DNA from 4 places in the Rhodoferax sp. GW821-FHT02C08 genome. Region 4 is predicted to be linked to each of the others. Evidence: predicted binding sites of a transcription regulator. Region 4 holds the regulator's gene; each other region holds the start of a gene.
What was found. The regulator sigma-54, encoded in region 4, starts transcription at its own class of promoters, with help from an activator protein. The targets are predictions, from matches to a motif close to TGGCANGNAANCTGCTTT.

Region 1 (5,531 bases), on a different contig from region 4:
TGCCGCGGTTTCGCGTAGCAGTTTGGCCCGATTGGGCAAGCCCGTGAGTGAATCGGTGGACAGTGTTTCCAGCAACCTCAGAATATGGGCTACTACATACAGAATGACCCCTGAAAGTACCAGTAATACCAAGCCGGTAGTCAAGGCGATTTGGTAGTTGGTCTGGCGCATGGGCTCCAGTACGGCGTCAATTTCATCCTGCGGCACACCGATGCCGAAGACCATGCCCGCGCGGGTGCGCGACAAGAACATGGAATAGCTACGTCCTTGCACACCTAGCTGGTGGGTTTGTATCGGCAGTTGCATCTGCCCACCGCGGAAAGAGGTGCTCCCCGGTGGTGGTGTTGCGGGAAGCTCCAATGTCGACAATGCGTCCATCAGTGCTTGGTTGGTCGATGACTCGGACGACTGCGACAGACTGGACAGCTGGCGATTGTTGTTGTCCATCACGAACGCGAAGCTGCCCGGGGTGACATCGGCACCGCTGACCAGACGGATGATTTCTTCCGCGCGCCACGAGGTGGTGGCCAAGCCGATGAAACGGCCGTGTTCGTCGTGCATGGGTGTGGCCACCGTGACCAGGCCGTCGCTTTGCACGGCGTCGTAGTAGATGGGAGTCCAGTGGAAGATTTCCTTACCGGGTGATTTGTCGTTATCGTTCGTTGGCAGTGCGGCCACATACCAAGCTTGCTGGGAATAGGTATAGGCACTATCTGCATACGCTGGGATCAGTTGCACGGAGTTGTTTTTCCAGCCTGCATAGGCGGCAGCAGGCCAGATGTTCGGCGCAAACCAGATTCCTCCGCCCGACGCTTCGGGAAAATCACGGATCTTTTTCAGCAATGCGCTTTCTAGTTCGGTCCGACGCGTACGGCCGTTCTGCTGCTTCATGCTGTAGAGCAATTCGCCCAGGCGCGCTAGTGCGGCTGCGTTCTTCTCCATGATCTGGTGGCGGGCGTCGATACGGTCCAGGTTGCCATGGAAGGTTTCATCAATCTGGCGCGCGCGCAGTTTTGACATGGCCTCTTGGGAATAGCTCAGATTGAGCGAGGACATCACGCCCATGCCAGCCAGGAACAGCGTTACCAGCAGCAAGAGGATGAGCATGATGAGTTTTTTAATGGAGCTCATGCCTCCCTCAACCGTTGAACGCATTGGGGAGCCCATCAGTGCATGGTTTCCTGGGTACGCCGAGCTCGTTGCCGTGCATTTGCCAACTGCTCCGTTGACAGTTGGCGTGCAATTTCGTCGCGTGGTGCTGCCGCTGCACTTTGGCCGCCGGCGACCGCCAAGCTCAGCCAGACATAGGCTTGTATGGCATCAGCATCTACGCCCAGGCCCTGGGCATAGAGAGTGCCCAGGCGGTACTGGGCTTCAGGAACCCTTTGTTCCGCGGCGGCGAGCAGCCATTTGCGGCCTTTTGCCGGATCAGCGGTGGCTATGCCTTCACCCTGGGTATACATCTTGCCCATGTACAGCTGGGCATTGCCATGCCCTTGTTCCGCCGCTTGGGTGAAGTAGCGCAAAGCCAGTGCCAGATCGCGCTTTATGCCGTTGCCTTGGTAGTACATCTGGCCCTCCATGAACTGGGCTTCAGCCAGGCCTTGTGCGCTGGCCAGTTCGAACTGTTGCAGGGCTTTGGTTGGATTCTGCGGTAAGCCCTGCCCGCGAAGATACAGCTGCCCTAAATGCAGTTGCGCTTCGGGCAGACCCTGTGCTGCCGAACGCTGGGTCCATTGCACGGCTTCCGGCAATAGCTGCAGTACGCGGGCACTGAAGCCGAGGTTGTATTGCGCCCGAGCATCGCCAATTTCTGCTGGTTTTCGGCACGCGGCGTGGGCTTCGCGGTAGTTCTTGATGGCGAACGGCAGGTAGCAGTTGTCCAGGACGGCCTTGTCTTGCGTGGTTGTGGCGGAGCGCGCGGACGTTGATGGGGTTGTCGACATCGCAGATCCTGGAGCTGCACCAGCTCGACTCACCTGTTCGGCAAAAGCCTGGACGACTGCAGGGCAGGAGTAGCGGTAGCCGGTATCCAGTTTTTCCAAATTGGCAGCGGTTTTTTCGCGGCCGGCATAGCTGTCTGCGATGGCTGCACAACGCTTGTCGCGTTCAGCCCGTACCCTGTCCAGCGTGGGAGAACGACCCGGCCCGTGGCGTTCCAGGTAGCGGCTTAGCGGATCAATCGCTGGTTGTTCTAGCAGCTCGTTGATTTCACGCGTGGCTGGTGTCGTTGAAGCTTCCTTGGCAGCAGGAGCTACGGGGACATGGCTTGCACAGCCAGTGAACAACAAGAGCGACAAGCATGTAGTTAACCAATGCCGTATTGATGCAAGGCTTATATGCTGCGGTCTCGTAGAGGGGGAAGAGAGCAAAGGCACCGTATGAGTGTTTTCGGACACCATCAAAATGCGGTCCTTCTTAAGATATCCAGATGCTTGGTCCGCATAAGCGGTAAAAACGTGTGAGTGAGTTAGTGAAGCGAGCGAACAAATTGTCACTGAAATGGTTACATGTTTTACATATGCCTTGCAGCGCAAAAAAGCCTTCGGTGTGTGTTATTGCCTGAACTCTGTTCTTTTTGTTGAATCCTGATGGCGCTGTCGGTGCGACTTTGGGATGCGGCATGGCATTAATTTTGCTGGGCAGTAATGTTTGCATGCGACTCCACTACAGCGGCTGTCTTCATTTGTAGACCTACCGCTGCCAAAGTTATCCAAAGGTTGCCTATGCCCCAGTTTGTCCATACGGTAGGCGCCCATAGCTACCGCTTCCGCGATCTCCGCGAGCTGCTCGCCAAAGCCACGCCGCTGCGCTCCGGCGACCTGCTGGCCGGCGTGGCCGCCGGCAATGCCCAGGAGCGCGTGGCCGCGCAGATGGCGCTGGCTGACTTGCCCTTGGCCACTTTTCTGCAGCAACCGGTCGTGCCCTACGAGAGCGATGAAGTCACGCGTCTGATCATCGACAGCCACGACGCCGCCGCCTTTGCGCCCATCCAGCACCTGACGGTGGGCGACTTCCGCAACTGGCTGCTCAGCGACCCGGTGGACAGCGCGACGCTGGCCGCTGTGTCGCCCGGCATCACGCCCGAAATGGCGGCGGCCGTCAGCAAGATCATGCGCAACCAGGATTTGATTCTGGTGGCCAAGAAATGCCGCGTCGTCACCGCCTTCCGCAACACCATCGGCTTGGAGCAGCGCCTGTCCACGCGCCTGCAGCCCAACCACCCGACCGACGACACCAGCGGCATCGCCGCCAGCGTGCTCGACGGCCTGCTATACGGCAGCGGCGACGCGGTGATCGGCATCAACCCGGCGACCGACAATGTGCCCCAGGTGATCAAAATCGTCACCATGTTGGACGCCATCATCCAGCGCTATGAGATCCCCACGCAAAGCTGCGTGCTGACCCATGTGACCAACACCATCCAGGCCATAGAGCGCGGTGCGCCGGTGGACCTGGTGTTCCAATCCATCGCCGGCACGCAGGCTGCCAACCGCAGCTTCGGCATCGACCTGGCCATCCTGGCCGAAGCGCGCAGTGCTGCCTTGTCGTTGAACCGTGGCACGGTGGGCGACAACGTGATGTATTTCGAAACTGGCCAGGGCAGCGCGCTGTCGGCCAACGCCCACCATGGCATGGACCAGCAGACTTGCGAGGCCCGCGCCTATGCCGTGGCCCGTGCCTTCAAGCCGCTGCTGGTGAATACCGTGGTCGGCTTCATCGGCCCCGAGTATTTGTTCGACGGCAAGCAGATCATCCGCGCCGGCCTGGAAGACCATTTCTGCGCCAAGCTCCTGGGCCTGCCCATGGGCTGCGACGTGTGCTACACCAACCACGCTGAGGCCGACCAGAACGATATGGACGTGCTGCTGACCCTGCTGGCCGCCGCCGGCTGCAGCTTCGTGATGGGCATTCCCGGCTCGGACGACATCATGCTGAACTACCAGACTACCTCTTTCCACGACGCGCTGTACGCGCGCCGCCTGCTGGGCCTGCGCCCGGCGCCCGAGTTCGAAGACTGGTTGCGCCGCATGCAGATTTTTGAAGGCGAAGGGGTAGCGCAGCTGGCGTCTGCATTGCCAGAACCGTTTGCCCAAGCACTGTTGGTGATGGCATGAGCGTAGTCCCGAATCCTTGGCATACCCTGCGCAGCCTGACCGCTGCGCGCATCGCCCTGGGCCGCACCGGCATCAGCCTGCCCACCACGCCGCAGCTCGAATTCCAATTAGCCCATGCCCGCGCTCGTGACGCCGTGCACCTGCCGCTGGACACCGCCCAGCTGGCGCAGGACCTGGGCGAGGTGCTGCCCGGCCACCCCGATGCCATCCAGCTGGCCAGCGCCGCACACGACCGTGGCACCTATCTGCAGCGCCCCGACCTGGGCCGCAGGCTGGACGCGACTTCGCACGACTTGCTGGAGTCTTTCTACCAACCCGCCCGCCCCTACGACCTGGCGCTGGTGGTGGTGGACGGCCTGTCCGCCCTGGCCATCGCGCAGAACGCCGCGCCCTTCATCCACGCCCTGCTGCAGCGCCTGGAGCCAGAGGACTGGTCGCTGGCGCCCACCACCATCGTCACCCAGGGCCGCGTGGCGATTGGCGACGAGGTCGGCCAGCTGCTGGGTGCCAAGACCGTTGTGGTGCTGGTCGGTGAACGCCCCGGCCTGAGCTCGCCCGACAGCATGGGCCTGTACCTCACCTGGGCACCCCATGTCGGCCTGACCGACGCCGCGCGCAACTGCATCTCCAACGTGCGGCCTGAAGGTCTGTCCTACTCAGACGCTGCCTACAAGCTGCACATGCTGCTGCGCGAGTCCCGCCGCCGCCAGCTGTCGGGGGTGGATTTGAAGGACGAGACGGTGGACGTGCTGGCGTCGGACAACGGCGCGATGCGGAACTTTCTGCTGCCTTGAGCCGGGACTAGAGCCTGCTGGCCGACTCCCACAGCTGGGTTGGTTGCAGCTGCGCGTACCAGGTGCTGAACTGTGAGCGGTAGGCCTGCCACGGTTCTGCCAGCGCCGGGCGCGGGTCTTGGCTCAATGCATAGGCCATGCCTTCAACAAACCATGTGGGCTTGAACAGCAATTGCACCACGCCGAGTTGCTGGCCTTGCAACTGGTGAATCAATTCATGCCGCACGTAGTACGGCTTCCAGGCACGTGGGCCGATGACGGTGCCGATAGTGCCGAGCGTGACGGCAGAACGATCCCCCAGGCCAAACGATTCCGCGCAGCCTTGGGTCGCGCAAAAAATGACGCGTGGCTCGCCTTGCAAGGCTTGCAGGTGCCTGGTCACAAAGGCATTGGCTTCCTGGTAGAGGGCGGTAGCCTGGGTCAGCTGCGCCATGTCATCTACACACATATACGCGGTGGGACAGGACACGCCCGCTAGCGTGGGCGCGATCACGCGCACCGGCCGTACCAAGGCCCAGCTGGCAACCGGTACCACGACCCCGAGTAGCAATGCCCAGCGCAAAAGTGAGGGCTTCTTTGGTGCAAAGGGCATGGTGAATCGCAATGGCTGCGGAGGGTG
Region 2 (5,531 bases), on a different contig from region 4:
TGAGCTTGGACGTGAGCAGGCTTTGGCTGACTTTGCGAACGCCGCACATCGCAGTTTGTGTTGGATCAAACACGACGCGTGCAATCAAGCAGGCGTCGTCATGTGCAAAGCCTAAACGGTACTCGAAGCGATGATGTTTTCGTTCAAAATCGTAGTGGGGTCCTTGATGGTTCATATTCAGAACGTCGCAACCCAGTTTGTCATCTGCAAAGTGTCCGTTGAACACGGCACCGACCAATTTGACCGAATTGGTGTAGTAGAACCGAATGATTTCCAGCTCGTGGAACATTACCTGGATTGGCTCTGGATTGCGGGGTGTGGCATTCCGATCTGGTGACCAGGGATGGTTCGTTTTGAGCAACTGGCCGCTTACCAGCTTTACCGGGCTCTTTATACCGGCGCGATCTAATGGCTGATTGATCAGTGCGGAGCTTGGACTCAGCCCAAGCTGATCAAGTAAATTCTCTTGGATTGATCCCGTTATTTGCGGGTTGAAGCGGAACGAGATGGTCTCTTCGGTAAATCCGGCTGAGAAAGGAATGAAGTTCCCGTCGATGTACTGCCGGCCCAATCCTAGTGTGCCAATCGCTTTTATGCCGACGGTCGCGCAGACCTGACTTCCAACACGTCTTAGTAGTCCGTTGGCACGTTCTTCAGTCCGAACGCACGGCGTGAGCACACATTCGATGCTCGGGTTGTAGAAGTCTCTTGGGTTGTCGAGAACGCCGCCAAACCAGTCTAGAACCCAGATGAAAGAGCTATCCCACCGGAGCTGCTCTATTGGGCGGGGTAGCCAGGCCATTAATTTCCCTTGCTCACAATATGGCTGCTATTCAGCCAAAAGTGAGTTTATTCGCAAATAACTAACCTCGTTCGCAGCTATTTTTCCTCATTCGCAAATGGCACTCCTGTTTACATAGGCTGTTTGAAGCTCTGAGCGGAGCCGAGGCTCTCTCTGTCTACCTCGAACACAAGGCCATATATCTTTAACTCGACACTAGTTCGGCACATCCAGGGCCCCTGGTTCAACGTGCTCTAGAAAACGGCAAAGATGAGAACGAATGGCCGCCCGACTCGGATATGGCTAAAGCCAAAGCAATCGCAAGAAACCATCGTGGTCAAGCTAGCGTTAGGTGTCTCATACATTCTCAAATAGCGACCTACTTTCTCAAATAGCAAAAACTTTCTCATTTAGCGAAAGTTTTACCACGCCGCCCACGAGGGCCACGGCACTGGCGGTATGGTGGGGGCTGCAAGTGGGGCGGGTAGCCCAGCGCTCTAGGGAGAAGCGTCCGCCCAGGCTGGCCACGGCAGCACTTTGCAGCGCTTCTTCCACCGTCATGGGTGGCAGCAATCCGGCAAAGCGTTGTGCCAGCATGGATTTGCCAGAGCCGGGCGGTCCGATCAGCAGCAGACTGTGGCCGCCAGCAGCAGCAATCTCCAAGGCGCGTTTGGCCCCGGCCTGGCCTTTGACATCGGCCAGGTCAGCATAGCCGGCCGTGGTGGGGCGGGCGGTCAGCTCCAGGTGGCGCCAGCCTTCGGCCGGGGCGTCGCCTTCGCCTTGCGGTAAAAACTGCTGCACCACATCCAATAGGTGCTGGGCGCAGTACACCTGCGCGCCGGGCACCAGGGCGGCCTCTTCGGCGCTGCCCGGCGGCAATACCAGCCGGGTGTGCACTTCTTGTGCGTGCAGCGCCAGGCTGGTAGCCAGCGCACCGCGCACCGGGCGCAATGCACCAGACAGCGACAGCTCTCCGGCAAATTCGTGACCGGCCAGGCGTTCTGCCGCGATCTGGCCGCTGGCGGCCAGGATGCCCAACGCAATCGGTAAATCGAAGCGGCCGGAGTCCTTGGGCAGGTCGGCCGGCGCCAGGTTCACTGTGATGCGTTTGTTATGAGGAAATTCCAGTCCGGAGTTCTGGATGGCCGAACGCACGCGTTCGCGCGCCTCCTTGACCTCCACGTCGGCCAGCCCGACCAAGGTAAAGCTGGGCAGGCCGTTGGTTAGATGCACCTCAACGGTGACGGCGGGGGCTTCCAGGCCCAGTAAGGCACGACTCTGCACCAAACACAAGCTCATCGTCGTTTTACTCCCTGTATCGGTGCAGAAACGACGTCCGAAGTACACGTTTCTTTGCAATGCACCATTTATGTGCGATAAATACCAATCCAAAGCTGTGCATCGCCACGCATGGATAAGGGGTAGGTTAACAAATTGACACCAATTTGGCACGCTACATGCTTAGAGCTTCCCGATTCCCCTCATTATTTTGGAGAAGACAATGAAACTGCCAGCGCCCGAGGCTGCCCGCCTTGACGCCCACCCTCTCTACAGCCCATCGAAGGACCAGCCATGAAACTTGTCACTGCCATTATCAAACCGTTCAAGCTCGACGAGGTGCGTGAAGCCTTGTCCGGCATTGGTGTGCAGGGTATCACCGTGACGGAAGTCAAGGGCTTTGGTCGCCAGAAGGGCCATACCGAGCTGTACCGTGGCGCTGAGTACGTTGTTGATTTCTTGCCCAAGGTCAAGATTGAGGCCGCCATCTCCGACGACTTGGTGGACCGCGTGATCGAAGCCGTAGAGGGCGCAGCCCGCACCGGCAAGATCGGCGACGGCAAGATTTTTGTCTACAACCTGGAGCAGGTTGTTCGTATCCGTACCGGCGAGACCGGCAAAGAAGCGCTGTAAGCGCGGCGTGCGTCATTAACGAAAGCCAAACAACCATGAAAAAACTTCTCGCATCTTTTGCCCTGGGTATGGGGCTGCTATGGGGCGCATCTTTCGCCCAAGCCCAGGCTCCGGCTGCCGAGCCGGCAGCCAGCGCGGCGGCTCCTGCCGCATCGGAAGAGGCCAAGCCAGCCGATGCAGCAGCCCCTGCACCGGCTGCTGCGGCCGCCGCAGCGCCTGCTGCCTCGGCACCGGCTGACGCTGCTTCTGCTGCACCCGCTCCGGTTCCCAACAAGGGTGACACCGCCTGGATGATGGTTTCCACGTTGCTGGTCATCATGATGACTGTGCCCGGCCTGGCCCTGTTCTACGGCGGCCTGGTGCGCAGCAAGAACATGCTGTCCGTGCTGATGCAGGTCATGGTCACCTTCTCGCTGATCCTGGTGCTGTGGTTCATCTACGGCTACAGCCTGGCGTTCACCGAAGGTAATGCCTATGTCGGTGGCTTCGACCGCCTGTTCATGAAGGGCATCTGGGATAACGTTGCGGGCACGTTTGCCACTGGCGGCACCTTCAGCAAGGGTGTGCCCATGTACGAAATCGTGTTTGCCGTCTTCCAGGCCACCTTCGCCGGTATCACCTGCTGCCTGATCGTGGGTGCTTTCGCAGAACGTATCAAGTTCTCGGCTGTGCTGCTGTTCACGGCGATCTGGTTCACCTTCAGCTATGCGCCTATCGCCCACATGGTGTGGTTCTGGATGGGTCCTGACGCCTACGCTTCCAAGGAAGTTGTTGACGCGATGAACGCCAAGGCCGGTTTGATCTGGCAATGGGGCGCGCTGGACTTCGCCGGCGGCACCGTGGTGCACATCAACGCCGCTGTGGCCGGCCTGGTCGGTGCCTACATGATTGGCAAGCGCATTGGCTACGGTAAGGAATCCATGGCACCTCACAGCCTGACGCTGACCATGGTTGGTGCCTCGCTGCTGTGGGTGGGCTGGTTCGGTTTCAACGCCGGCTCCGCTCTGGAAGCTAACGGCTTCGCTGCTCTGGCATTCATCAACACCCTGGGTGCTACCGCTGCTGCTGTGCTGGCATGGTGCGTCGGCGAATCGCTGATGAAGGGCAAGGCTTCCATGCTGGGTGCTGCATCTGGCGCCGTGGCGGGTCTGGTGGCAATCACGCCTGCTTGCGGCAACGTCGGTATCGGCGGCGGCTTGGTCATCGGCTTCGTGGCAGGCTTCGCTTGCCTGTGGGGTGTGACCGGCCTGAAGAAGATTCTGGGCGCTGACGACTCGTTGGACGTGTTCGGTGTGCACGGCGTGGGCGGTATCCTGGGTGCGCTGCTGACCGGCGTGTTCAACAGCCCCAGCCTGGGTGGCCCGTCCACCGTGGCTGACTGGGTTTCCGCTGGCATGACGCCTGCTGATGCCTACTCTGTGGCTGCCCAAGTGTGGATCCAGGCCAAGGCCGTGATGCTGACCATCGTCTGGTCCGGTGTGGTGTCTTTGGTTGCCTACAAGATTGTGGATCTGACCATTGGCCTGCGCGTCTCCGAAGAAGAAGAGCGCGAAGGTCTGGACATCAGCTCCCACGGCGAAACGGCTTACCACCGCTGAAATTGACACACCCCCAGGCTACGCACTTCGTGTCTTCGCCAACCCCCTTGCAGGGGGCGATACCAGTGGCCCGGCAAAGCCGGTTCCACGGTATCCCTGGCAAAGAGAGGTAGCGCCTGTATCGGTGAACCAGCCCGCCCGCAGCAATGCCGGCGGGCTATTTTTTTGCCCGTTCACAATACGGGCACTGCAAACTTTTACATCCCACCATGACCTGGCACACCGTCACCACCGAACCCAACCTCCTGGGTGAGTCTCCCTTCTGGCATCCGCAGGAAAAACGCCTGTACTGGGTCGATGTGCCCGGCAAGCTGCTGCAGCGCCTGGACGTGGTCAGCGGCGTGGTTGAGCGCTGGGCCATGCCCTCCGAGCCTGGCTGTATTGCCCCGGCGGCCAGCGGTGGTCTGGTGGTGGCGCTGCGCGAGGGTATTTACCGCGCGCCCATCTGGGGTGGTGATCTGCAGCTATTGGCTGCGGCACCGTACGACCCGGCCACCACCCGCTTCAACGACGGCAAGTGCGACCCGCTGGGCCGCTTCTGGGCCAGCACCATCTACGAGCCACGCGACGCGCGCAAGGCCGAGCTGTACTGCCTGGAGGCCGGCCGGCTGAGCAGCAAGGCGGGCAACGCCATCACCGGCAACGGCCTGGCCTGGTCGCCCGACGCCAAGACCCTGTACTGGTCGGACACGCCGCACCACATCGTCCACGCCTGGGACTGGGACGCGGCCTCGAATGTGCTGTCGAACTACCGCGAGTTCCTGCAGATGGCGCCCAAGCCCGCGGGCTGGCAAGCCGGCATGCCCGGCTACGGAGGCCGCCCTGACGGTGCGGCGGTGGACGTGCAGGGCAACTATTACTCGGCCCAGTTCGAAGGCCAGCGCCTGTGCAAGTTTTCACCAGACGGCGAGCTGCTGACCGCCTACCCGCTGCCCGTGCGCTGCCCCACCATGCCCTGCTTTGGCGGCGACGACCTGCAAACCCTGTACCTGACCAGTGGACGCCATGGCCGTTCGGACGCCGAGCTGGCAGAGCTGCCCGCATCCGGCCATGTGCTGTCCATGCGCGTGGATGTGCCGGGCCTGTCTGTGAATTTCTTCAAAGACTAGGCTTGCTATTTTTTAAATAGCTGCTGGTGCAGCTAGTATCTGCGCTGGAGCAGTATTTCTTATAAATCCCTATGCGTCGCTTACGCCATCTATCCAGCCACCACCGCACCCCGGCCACCAACCGGCTGTTGG
Region 3 (5,531 bases), on a different contig from region 4:
TGGCCCCGTTGGGCAGTACGTAGTTCACCCGTACGACATCGTCCAGGCTGGCTCCGGCCTGTTCCAGCGCCGCCTGGATGTTTTTTAGGCTCTGCTCGGCCTGCGCCACCACGTCGTCCGAGATGGTCATGCTGGCGTAGTCAAAGCCGGTGGTACCGGAGACAAACACCCAGTCGCCATGCACCACGGCGCGTGAATAACCGATCTGTTCTTCAAAAGGTGAGCCGGAGCTGATGAGTTTGCGTTGCATGGTGAGAGAGTTGGTTTAGTGGATCAGAATGTTGGACACGGTCAGACCAATCGCCAGGCAGCTGGTCAAGCCTGGAGACTCTATACCGAACAGGTTGACCAGGCCCGGCACGCCGTGTGTCGCCGGTCCTTGGATCAAAAAGTCCCGGGCCGCTTCAAACGGCGCGTGGATCTTCGGGCGTATGCCTGCGTAGCCGGGCTGCAGCGCGCCATCGGCCAGGCCGGGCCAGTACTTGCGCACCTCGGCGTAAAAGGCCGCGCCGCGCGCCGGGTCTACCCGCAGGTCGTTTGGGTCGTCCACCCACTGCACATCGGGGCCGAACCTGGCCTGGCCGCCCAGGTCCAGCGTCAGGTGCACGCCCAGACCTGCAGCCTGCGGGGCGGGGTAGACCAGGTGCCGGAACGGCGCGCGCGCATTCAGCGTGAAGTAGTTGCCCTTGGCGTAATAGCTGGGCGGCACGTGCCGCGCATCCAGTCCTGTGCAGTGCCGGGCCAGCGACTGGGCTTGCAGGCCGGCGGCGTTGACCACGCTGCGGGCCTGTATGCGCGTGCCGTCTTTTGCTTCCAAAATAAGAGCGCCTTGCGTAGATTCCATCTGCGCCAGCGGCGTATTCAATGCCACAAGCCCGCCCGCGTGCTCCAGGTCGGCCTGCAGCGCCAGCATCAGCCCATGGCTGTCCACAATGCCGGTGCTGGGCGAGAGCAGGGCGCCCGCGCATTCCAGCTGCGGCTCCAGCACCAGGGCGGCGGCGCGGTCCAGCTGCACCAGGTCGTCCACGCCATTGGCCAGGCCTTGGGTACGAATGCTGTGCAGCAGTGCCATTTGCGTGGTGTCTGTGGCGACGATGAGTTTGCCGCAGCGCCGGTGGCCAATGCCACGCTCGGCGCAGTAGGTGTACAGCAGTTGTTTGCCCTGCACGCAAAGCTGCGCTTTGAGTGAACCGGTAGCGTAGCAAATGCCGGCGTGGATGACTTCGCTGTTGCGTGAACTGGTGCCGGTGCCAATGGCGGATTCTGCCTCCAGTACCAAGACCTCACGCCCCTGTAAGGCCAGGGCCCGCGCTACCGCCAGGCCGACCACGCCGGCTCCGATGACGACCACATCGACTTGTTCTAGCATCCTGAAACTCTATCAGGCATACGCTTTGATGGCTGTTCAGCTGAATGCAAACAGCGAAAGAGATCTCGTCACCATAGCCGAACTTTGGCGTATGGCTTGGTCAAATAGGCGTTTGAAGCTCAATCAGAACTGGATTTTATTTCCGAGAAGACTCGGTTTGCATTTGCTGCTGGGCGCAGTTTGTCATTGCATTCCTGTGTCCAGTGATGCCGACAACGACTTTCGTGCCGTTAGTAGCGTGTTGTACTCAGCGCCGTGCGTTGTGTGGCGTTGCGCGTATTTTTCTTCACGGCCAGTTGACGAACCTGATAATCCTACAGATGGATTTTCTGTGCAAAAAATTATGGAAAGGCATGTACTCAAGAAAATAGAACCCGCCAGGGCGGGCTCTATTTCTTCAGTGGGATCAGTTTTGTTTGCGTTTGCTGGCGGCGATAAGGCCAACGAGGCCTAGTCCGAATAGAGCCAGCGAATTTGGCTCAGGGACGGTATTTGCAACAACGCCATTAATTTGGGTTTGGACACCCTGGGCATCGGTAAAAGTCGCGTATGGAGCGGCTTTAATTCCTCCCTCTGTGGCTGCGAAGAGCAGTGAAAACTGACCATCCTCCGCGTAGAAGAAACTGCTTATTGGGCCACTCACGCTAACAAGAAAGCCATTGTCACTCCAGGAGCCGAAGAGGTAACTCGCTCCCATTCCGCCTAGCTTGTCAAACAGAGTGATAGTTCCATCATCCGCCGAAAATTGCGAATTGCAAAAGCTAATCTCTTCAACCACCGAACATATTTCGATGCCTGTTTGAATGCTCAAGGACACCGCGTTGGATGGTTCCGAAAAGTTGAACACTACCGGTGTGCCGGTATTGACGGGGATTGACCATGCTGGGGTTGCCAAAGCTGTGGCCGCCGTTGCAACAACTGAGATGAGTGCGCGCTTCAAATTGACCATTTAACAGTTTCAAAAATTAAACGGCATGTAAAGCAAACTACAGGCCAGTGTATGAATTCAAGGACTTACATCAAAAGCAAATCCTTCTTGTAAAGAATTTCGACAAATTGGAAAGGGGTTTTGGTGTCCGCTATCTGACTAAAAAATGTTCGACGATGACATTGCAGATGCGAACAGGTGTTTAGAGAGCAGCATGAAAGGTGTGCGGGCAAAGAGGGAGAAGCGGTATCCGGCCTTGTCGGATCTACCGATTCTTCTTGTTCGACTCTGCGTGGGGAGGCCACGCACAGTATGCAAGCTTCTTGGTGTTATTGAAGCGTGTCGCGCCGGGCCAGACCCGGGAACAGGCGCAGCCACAGGGCCGCGACCACCAACGTGCCTATGCCGCCCAGTACCACCGAGCCCACCGGGCCCAGCAGCGCGGCCGTGGCGCCGGACTCGAATTCGCCCAATTGGTTGGACGCACCGATGAACACCGAATTCACGGCGCTAACCCGGCCCCGCATTTCGTTGGGCGTTTCCAGCTGCACCAGGGTTTGGCGCACCACCACGCTGACCATGTCGGCACTGCCGGAAATGCCCAGCACCACCAGCGACAGCAGCAGGCTGGTAGACGCACCGAACACCACCATGCACAGCCCGTACACGCCCACGGCCAGCAGCAGGGTGTGGCCCACACGGCGCTGCAGCGGCCAGCGGGTGAGGGCGATGGACATGGTCAAGGCACCCACGGCCGGAGCGGCGCGCAGCAGGCCCAGGCCCCAGGGCCCGGTGTGCAGAATATCCTTGGCAAACATGGGCAGCAGCGCGGTGGCACCGCCCAGCAGCACGGCAAACAGGTCCAGTGACACGGCGCCCAGAATCGGCTTGTGTTCCCAGATGAAGTGCACACCGGCCAGCACACTTTTCAGCGTCATGGGCTCGCGCGGCGGCGGTACATGGTCGTAGCGCAGGCCGTTGAGCAGCAGCACGCTGATACCGAACAGCAGCACACCCGCTGCATAGACCGCACTGGCCCCGGCCAGAAAGATGGCCCCACCCAGTGCTGGGCCGCCTATGGTGGCCGCCTGGTTACCAGCTGAGCTGAGTGCCATGGCACGCGGCAGCAGGGCTGGCGGCACCAACAAGGGTGTCAAGGCCTGCTGTGCCGGCATCTGGAAGGCCCGCGCCGCACCCAGCAGTAGTGACACGAACAACAGCCAGCTGCGGCTGACCCATTCTTCATGCGTGACCAACAGCAGTGACAAGGCCACCAGGGCCTGCACAGCTACGCAGCAGGCCACGATGCGACCCCGGTGCACCCGGTCGGCCACATGGCCGGCCAGCAGTGACAGCAACAGGGCGGGCAGAAACTGCAGCAGCCCCACCAGGCCCAGGTCCCAGGCGCTGCCGGTCAGGTCGTACATCTGCCAGCCCACGGCCAACATCAGGATCTGGCTGCCCAAGGTGCCGAAGATGCGGGCAATCCAGAGTCGGACGAAGGCGCGGTGTTGGAACAAGTCGGGCAATGGGGGCCTTCGTGCGGGCAAGAATAGGTGCTATTGAATTGAGAGCTGCCAGCGCAGCTATTACCTGCGCTGGCAGTCGATTTTCTTTAAACCCTAGTGCAGGGTCTCGCCGTCGGGTGCGCCGGGCGTGATATTGAAAAAGCTGGCGCCTGTGCTGCCACGGCCGATTTCTTCCTCGGTCGCTTCGCGCACGTCTTCCACCCGCAGTTTCAGGCGCAGGGCAATGCCGGACAGCGGATGGTTGCCGTCCAGCACCACATGCTCGGGGTAGATTTCGGACACGGTGTACAGCACGTCCTGCGGGATGTCGGGGCTGGTGCCTTTGGGCAGTGCCGTGCCTTCGAAGACCATGCCTTCTTCCAGTTCGCTGGGGAACAGATTGCGCGCTTCCAGGAAGAGCAACTGGTCGTTGAAGTCACCAAAAGCGTCTTCAGGCTCCAGCTGTAGCTCGACCACGGAGCCCGGCGCCAGGCCGATCAGCGCTTCCTCGATCTTCTTCAGCAGGTCGGAGCCACCGACCAAAAATTCGACGGGTTCGTCCAGGACGTCCAGCTCTTCGCCCAGGGTGTCTTTCAGCGTCCAGGTCAGGGCTGCGACGCATTGTTGTGTGATTTCCATAGGAGAATTGTCGCAGTTTAGGCACCCGTCCTGACCACGCACACAAGGAAAACCATGGACGTTACCCAGATTCTGCCCCTGCTCGGTGGCATCAGCCCGCAGCAGTTTATGCAGCGCTACTGGCAGAAAAAACCTTTGTTGATCCGCCAGGCCATCCCCGGCTTTCAGGCTTTGCTGGACCGCAGTGCGCTGTTTGCGCTGGCCGAGCAGGAAGAGGTTGAGTCGCGCCTGGTAACCCGGGACAAGGGCCAATGGAAGATGAAAACCGGTCCGTTCCAGCGCCGCGCCTTGCCAGCCCTGAAGACCCCGGGCTGGAGCCTGCTGGTGCAGGGCGTGGACACCCATGCCGCCACCGTGCACGCGCTGCTCCAGCAGTTCCGCTTTGTGCCCGATGTGCGCCTGGATGACCTGATGATCAGCTACGCCACCGACGGCGGCGGTGTCGGCCCGCACTTTGACAGCTACGACGTGTTTCTGCTGCAGGCCCACGGCCAGCGCCGCTGGCGCATTGGCCGGCAAAAGGATTTGACGCTGGTGGAGGGCGCACCGCTGAAGATATTGGCCGAATTCACGCACGAGCAGGAGTTTGTGCTGGAGCCGGGCGACATGCTCTACCTGCCGCCGCGTTATGCGCATGACGGCGTTGCCGTGGGCGAGTGCATGACCTATTCCATCGGTTTCCGGGCTCCCAGCCGCGGTGAGCTGGCGCGCGAGCTGCTGCAGCGCATGGCCGAGGAGGCCGATGACGTGGTGGGCGAGGCCTTGTATGGCGATGCCGGTCTGCCCGCGACCGAAAATCCGGGTGCCATTCCGGCATCTTTACAAGACTTTGCACAGTCTGCATTAACGGCTTTGCTGGACGACCCGCAGGCCTTGCAATGCGCTTTGGGCGAGGTTTTGACCGAGCCCAAAGCCAAGGTCTGGTTCGATCCGCAAGAGCTTTCCGGGCCGCTGGAAAACGTTGTGTTGGACCCGCGCACCCGCATGGTCTACGACGCCCACCATATCTTCATCAACGGTGAGAGCTACCGCGCCTCGGGCAAGGATGCGACCCTGATGCGCCGCCTGTCCGACCAGCGTCGGCTAG
Region 4 (5,531 bases):
GCGCTCCACACATGGGGCTGGAAGGGCAACAGCTTCTCAAAGCCAAAGCGGCGCAGGCTGCCGGGCGCAATATTGCAGGCGATCTGCGCGGCCTCGATGGCAATGGTGCCGCTGCCGCAGCAGGGGTCGTACAGGGGCGTGGTGCCATCCCAGCCGCTGGCGGCGATCATGGCGGCGGCCAGGGTTTCCTTCAACGGCGCATCGCCCTTGTCTTCACGCCAGCCACGTTTGAACAGCGCGTCGCCCGAGGTGTCAATGTAGATGGTGGCGCGCTCGGTGGTCAGGTGCAGGTAGATGCGCACATCGGGCCACTGCACATTCACGTCGGGGCGCACGCCGGTCTTGAAGCGGAAGCGGTCGGCCACCGCGTCCTTCACCTTCAACGCAGCGAAGTTCAGCGAATTGAGCGGGCTGTGCTGGGCCGTGACCTCGATCTTGAAGCTTTGCTTGGGCGTGAACCAGATCTCCCAGGCCACGTTGCTGGCGGCTTCGTACAGGTCTTTTTCGCTGCGGTATTCGGTGTTGGACAGCTCGATCAGCACGCGCTGCGCCAGGCGGCTGTGCAGGTTCAGCCGCATCGCGTCGCGCCAGGAGGAGCGCACCAGCGTGCCGCCCCGCATCACCCGCAGGTCTTCGCCCTGCAGGCCGGTAATGCCATGCACCTCTTCGGCCAGCAGCTCTTCCACGCCGGCGGCGCAGGGTAAAAATAATTGGAGTTGGTTCATATCGTTATTTCCATGGTGTCACGCTACGCAGCCTGGGGCAAGCGGGGGCGAAGCTCTTTCCTCCAGCTGCGGCATACCGTGCACGCGGCCTGGGGGAGAGCATGTTCTACAGCGCTTTGCGCAGGTTCGTGGGGGCTATGCGCAGCGCTTCGCGGTACTTGGCCACGGTGCGACGCGCGCATTCAATGCCCTGCTCTTTCAGCATGTCGGACAGCTGGCTGTCGCTGAGCGGCTTCTTTGGGTCTTCGGACGAGACAAACTGCTTGATCAGCGCGCGCACCGCGGTGCTGGACGCATTGCCGCCGGTCTCCGTCCCCAGGGACGAGCCGAAGAAATACTTCAGCTCGAAGGTGCCGTAGGGCGTGGCCATGTATTTGGCGGTGGTCACGCGGCTGATGGTGGACTCGTGCAGTCCCAACTCGTCGGCGATCTCGCGCAGCACCAGAGGACGCATGGCCAGCGCGCCGTGGCTGAAGAAGTTCTTCTGCCGTTCCACGATGGCGTTGCTGACCCGCAAAATCGTGTCGAAGCGCTGCTGGATGTTCTTGATGAACCAGCGCGCCTCCTGCAGACGCTGCTGCAGCGCGGCGTTGTTCGACGAATCCTTGCCGCCGCCCTTGTGCTGGCGCAGCGCATTGGCATAGATATCGTGCACGCGCAGGCGCGGCATGACCTCGGCATTCAGCTGCACCCGGAAGCGGGCCTGGGCGCCACGCCCGACCTTGACCACGATCACGTCGGGCACCACGATGTTGCGCTCCACATCGACAAAGCGCCGCCCCGGCTTGGGCTCCAGCCGGGCGATCAGCGCCATGGCAGCCTTGATATCGGTCTCGGTGGCGCGGCACAACTGGGCCAGGCGCTTCACATCGCGCCGGGCCAGCAGGTCCATGGACTGGCGGCAGATGCGCATGGCCACCTTGCGCGCCGGGTCATCGCCCAGCACGGGCTGCAAACCCTCCAGCTGCAGCAACAGGCATTCACCCAGATGCCGCGCGCCCACGCCCGCCGGCTCCAGGCTTTGCAGCAGGCTCAGGGCCACGGTAAAGCGGTGTACCAGCTCTTCCACGGCCTCGGCGTCGTCGCCCGCCAGACCACGCGCCAGGGTTTCGAAATCGTCTTCCAGGTAGCCGTCGTCATTCAGCGATTCGATCAAAAAGCGCAGCGCTGCCTGGTCCACCTCACCCAGCCGCAGGGCCAGGGCCTGGCGGTGCAGAAAGCTGGTCAGCGACTCCTGGTTGCGGGCCAGCTCGGTGGCGTCCATCTCGCCGTCTTCACCCAGGTTGTTCTGGCGCGCCGGGGCATCGCCGCCCCATTCGCTGTCGTCGGGTTTGATCTCGGAAGTGCCATCGCCATCCCAGCTGGTGTCGTCACCGCCGGTTAAAGGGGATTCGGCATCATTTGGGGCTTCTACGCTGGATTCACTTGCGTATTCAGCTACAGAACTTGTAGCAATTTCAGCCTCGCGCTCCCCTGTGCTGACCGGCGTGTCGGACTGGGCCAAGCCGAACTCCTCACGTGCAGCCTCGTCCATATTGCGTTCCAGAAACGGGTTGTCGTCCAGCATCTGGTCCACTTCCTGGCTCAGTTCCAGGGTGGACAGTTGCAGCAGGCGGATGGACTGCTGCAGCTGGGGCGTCAGCGCCAGATGCTGTGAAACGCGTAGGGATAAGCCTTGCTTCATCGGAGCATCACATCTTGAAATGTTCGCCGAGGTAGACGCGACGCACATCGGCGTTGTCCACGATCTCGGACGGCGTGCCCTCGGCCAGCACATTGCCGTCGCTGATGATGTAGGCGTGGTCGCAAATGCCCAGCGTTTCGCGCACATTGTGGTCGGTGATCAGCACGCCGATGCCACGCGACTTCAGGAAGCCGATGATGCGCTGGATCTCGATCACCGCAATCGGGTCGATACCGGCAAAAGGCTCGTCCAGCAAAATGAAACGCGGCTGGGTGGCCAGGGCACGGGCGATTTCCACGCGGCGGCGCTCGCCACCAGACAGGGCCATGGCCGACGAATCGCGCAAATGCTCCACCCGCAAATCCTGCAGCAACGCCGTCAGGCGCTTTTCGATCTCGGCGCGGGTGAGGGACTTGCCGGCCTTGTCGTGCTGCAATTCCAGCACGGCGCGCACATTTTCTTCCACCGTGAGCTTGCGGAAAATCGAGGCTTCCTGGGGCAGATAGCTCAGGCCCAGGCGCGAACGCCGGTGGATGGGCATGTGCTCCACCGACTGGCCGTCGATGGAAATATGCCCGCCATCGGCCCGCACCAGGCCCACGATCATGTAGAAGGAAGTGGTTTTGCCCGCGCCGTTGGGGCCCAACAAACCGACCACCTCGCCTTTTTTGACGGCCAGCGTCACGTCTTTCACGACCTTGCGCTTGCCGTAGGCTTTTTGCAGATGGCGCGCCTCCAGGCGGCTTTCTCCCGACTCCACCACCGCCGTCACTTCTTCACGCCCTCCAGCGTGCTGGTGGAACGTAGCACCGGGGCGGGCCCGGCAGCTGCCGTGCCGCTAGCGGCCGACGCTGCAGCCTTGGGTGTCAGCATGGCGCGTACGCGGCCATTCTGGCCACCGGGATTGCTGCCGGCTGTGCCGCTGTCCACGGTGAATACATCGGTGGTGTTGTCATAGACGATCAGTTCGCCGGTGATTTCGTCGTTCACCTTGCTGCCGACCAGACGACGCAAAATGGCCCGCTTGATGAAGCGCACGTTGTCCAGCTTGCTGCTGTACTCGATGGTTTCGCCCTCGCCTTCTATGTATTCGTCCAGGCCGTCGCGTTTTTGCTTGAAATACGCCAGCTTGCCCGGCTCCGCCGTCACCACGCCGAACTGGTTGCCCTCGGCATCCTGGCGCACATCGACGCGGGCGCCACGGATGATGATGGTGCCCTTGGTCATCACCACCTTGCCGGTAAAGACATTGGTCTGCTTCAGATCGTCATAACGCGCCGCGTCCGCCTCGATATTCATAGGCTTGAGTTTGTCGGCTTTTTCCGCGTGGGCCGCTCCGCCTAGACCGACGAAACAAACCACGAGCAGTGAGAGTAGGGTGTTGATTTTCATAGAGGCACGAATCTTGCAATTCATTGTAACGGCCCCTCACCCCGAGTTGGACGTAGCCAGAAAAAAGCCCGCTGACGCGGGCTTTTTCATCTCTCCGGCCTTGCCGGCCATGCCGGGATCAGGCTTTCTTGCGCTGCTCGGCCACCAGATATTCCACAACGGCCAATGCACGCGGCATGGTCTGCGCCTGGCTGCCATCGGTGTAGAACTTGCCAGCCACGCCCAAAGCGGGCACGCCCGCGACCTGGTAGGCCTGCTGCAGCTGGGACGCCTTGCGCACCTTGGTGCTGACGCCAAAAGACTGGTACGTCTCGGTGAACTTGGTTTTGTCCAGACCCTGCTTCACGGCCCAGGCGATCACCAGATCATCTTTGTCCAGACGCTGGTGCTCCACATGGATGGCGTTGAACACCTTGCCATGCAGGGCGTCCAGCTGGCCCAGAGCCTCCAGCGTGTAGTACAGCTTTTGCGGCGGGATGAAGCTGTCCTGGAAGTTCACTGGCACACGCTTGAAGGCAATATCCTTGGGCAGGCGCTTGAGCCACTCCACCAAGGTGGGCTCAAACGCATTGCAATGCGGACAGGCGTACCAGAAGAACTCGATCACTTCGACCTTGCCGGCCGGGGCTTCTGTTGCGACTGGCTTGTCCAGCACCAGGTAATCCGTGCCCGCCACGGGCGGCTTGCCCTGCGCCAGGGCGCTACCGGTATGACCTACGGCCAGCGTGGAACCAGCCAGCACACCCGCTGAAGCCAGCGAAAACTCACGACGTTTCATTGCAAATCACTCCTTGTGGGGGGTCGGATCGGTGCCGAGCGCAAAAGTTCAGCGCGCAGCACCAGCTTCAAGAGAACTGGTCAACGCTGCACGCGCACCAGGGTGGTTTCGCTACCGGCACTTTCCAGCCGGTCCTTGGCATGCTCGGCATCGTCGCGCTTGGCGTACGGGCCCATGCGCACACGGTAGACGGTGCGGCCGGACTGCTCGCGCTCGGTAACCTTGGCTTCCATGCCCATCATGGCCAGCTTGGCACGCTGGGCCTCGGCATCTTCGGGCGTACGGTAGGCACCGGCCTGCACGAAGTACTCAAACGGCTCGGCTGTGGGTGCCAGCGCAGGTGCCGTGGCCACGGTGGCAGACGCAGCCGCCTTGGCTTTGACCTTGGCCAGATCGCCCAGCGGGTCGGCCGAGGCTGCGGCCGACGGCTTGGCATCCGGCTTCACCGCAACGGCCGCTGGTGGCGTGGGCACCACGGCCGGAGTCGCCGCTGGCGCCGGTGGCGGCACCACCAGCGGAGTCGCCGCATCCACCGCGCCGGATGCCGCGGGCGCCGCAGAGCGCACCGGGTTTTTGCCGTGCAAGGGGGTATTCGGATCCCAGTCCTTGTTTTTCTGGCTTTCGACCGCGTCGTGGTCGGCGCCATTGGCCTGGGTCTTGCCATTCATGAACGGCACCGGCACCTTGGTGACATAGACCGCCACCGCCAGCGCCGAGCCCAGGCCGACCACCACCCCGATGATGAAACCCAGGATGGTGCCGCCGCTTTGCTTTTGTTTTGTCATGCTTGCTGTCAATTACATTTTTTCCGGAGCATCCACGCCCAGTACTGCCAAGCCATTGTGCAATACCTGCGCGCAGGCGGCGACCAGGGCCAGGCGGGCCAGCTTGAGCGGCTCGTCGTCCACCAGCACGCGCTCGGCGTCATAGTAGCTATGCAGGTTGGCGGCCA

Region 1: the regulator sigma-54 is predicted to act here: its motif matches at 2,625-2,642, upstream of AC07VY_RS24640 (ethanolamine ammonia-lyase subunit EutB).
Region 2: the regulator sigma-54 is predicted to act here: its motif matches at 2,228-2,245, upstream of glnK (P-II family nitrogen regulator).
Region 3: the regulator sigma-54 is predicted to act here: its motif matches at 2,348-2,365, upstream of AC07VY_RS09355 (PEP-CTERM sorting domain-containing protein).

What each region holds. Positions count from the first base shown of each region.
Region 1 covers NZ_JBWKVR010000032.1:33,976-39,506, reverse strand. Annotated here, with positions in the region: gene AC07VY_RS24650 (bifunctional diguanylate cyclase/phosphodiesterase) at 1-1,131, opposite strand, end outside; gene AC07VY_RS24645 (tetratricopeptide repeat protein) at 1,167-2,537, opposite strand; gene AC07VY_RS24640 (ethanolamine ammonia-lyase subunit EutB) at 2,727-4,118, shown strand; gene eutC (ethanolamine ammonia-lyase subunit EutC) at 4,115-4,912, shown strand; gene AC07VY_RS24630 (hypothetical protein) at 4,920-5,504, opposite strand.
Region 2 covers NZ_JBWKVR010000040.1:7,578-13,108, reverse strand. Annotated here, with positions in the region: gene AC07VY_RS25800 (hypothetical protein) at 1-802, opposite strand, end outside; partial or broken gene AC07VY_RS25795 (YifB family Mg chelatase-like AAA ATPase) at 1,211-2,080, opposite strand; gene glnK (P-II family nitrogen regulator) at 2,354-2,692, shown strand; gene AC07VY_RS25785 (ammonium transporter) at 2,728-4,290, shown strand; gene AC07VY_RS25780 (SMP-30/gluconolactonase/LRE family protein) at 4,500-5,399, shown strand; gene AC07VY_RS25775 (YoaK family protein) at 5,471-5,531, shown strand, end outside.
Region 3 covers NZ_JBWKVR010000006.1:83,660-89,190, reverse strand. Annotated here, with positions in the region: gene AC07VY_RS09370 (RidA family protein) at 1-250, opposite strand, end outside; gene AC07VY_RS09365 (NAD(P)/FAD-dependent oxidoreductase) at 266-1,369, opposite strand; gene AC07VY_RS09360 (hypothetical protein) at 1,341-1,823, shown strand; gene AC07VY_RS09355 (PEP-CTERM sorting domain-containing protein) at 1,776-2,318, opposite strand; gene AC07VY_RS09350 (MFS transporter) at 2,627-3,826, opposite strand; gene AC07VY_RS09345 (FKBP-type peptidyl-prolyl cis-trans isomerase) at 3,920-4,444, opposite strand; gene AC07VY_RS09340 (JmjC domain-containing protein) at 4,499-5,531, shown strand, end outside.
Region 4 covers NZ_JBWKVR010000023.1:47,529-53,059, forward strand. Annotated here, with positions in the region: gene AC07VY_RS21935 (THUMP domain-containing class I SAM-dependent RNA methyltransferase) at 1-725, opposite strand, end outside; gene AC07VY_RS21940 (RNA polymerase factor sigma-54) at 832-2,409, opposite strand; gene lptB (LPS export ABC transporter ATP-binding protein) at 2,417-3,181, opposite strand; gene lptA (lipopolysaccharide transport periplasmic protein LptA) at 3,178-3,801, opposite strand; gene AC07VY_RS21955 (thiol:disulfide interchange protein DsbA/DsbL) at 3,920-4,579, opposite strand; gene AC07VY_RS21960 (SPOR domain-containing protein) at 4,660-5,364, opposite strand; gene argS (arginine--tRNA ligase) at 5,377-5,531, opposite strand, start outside.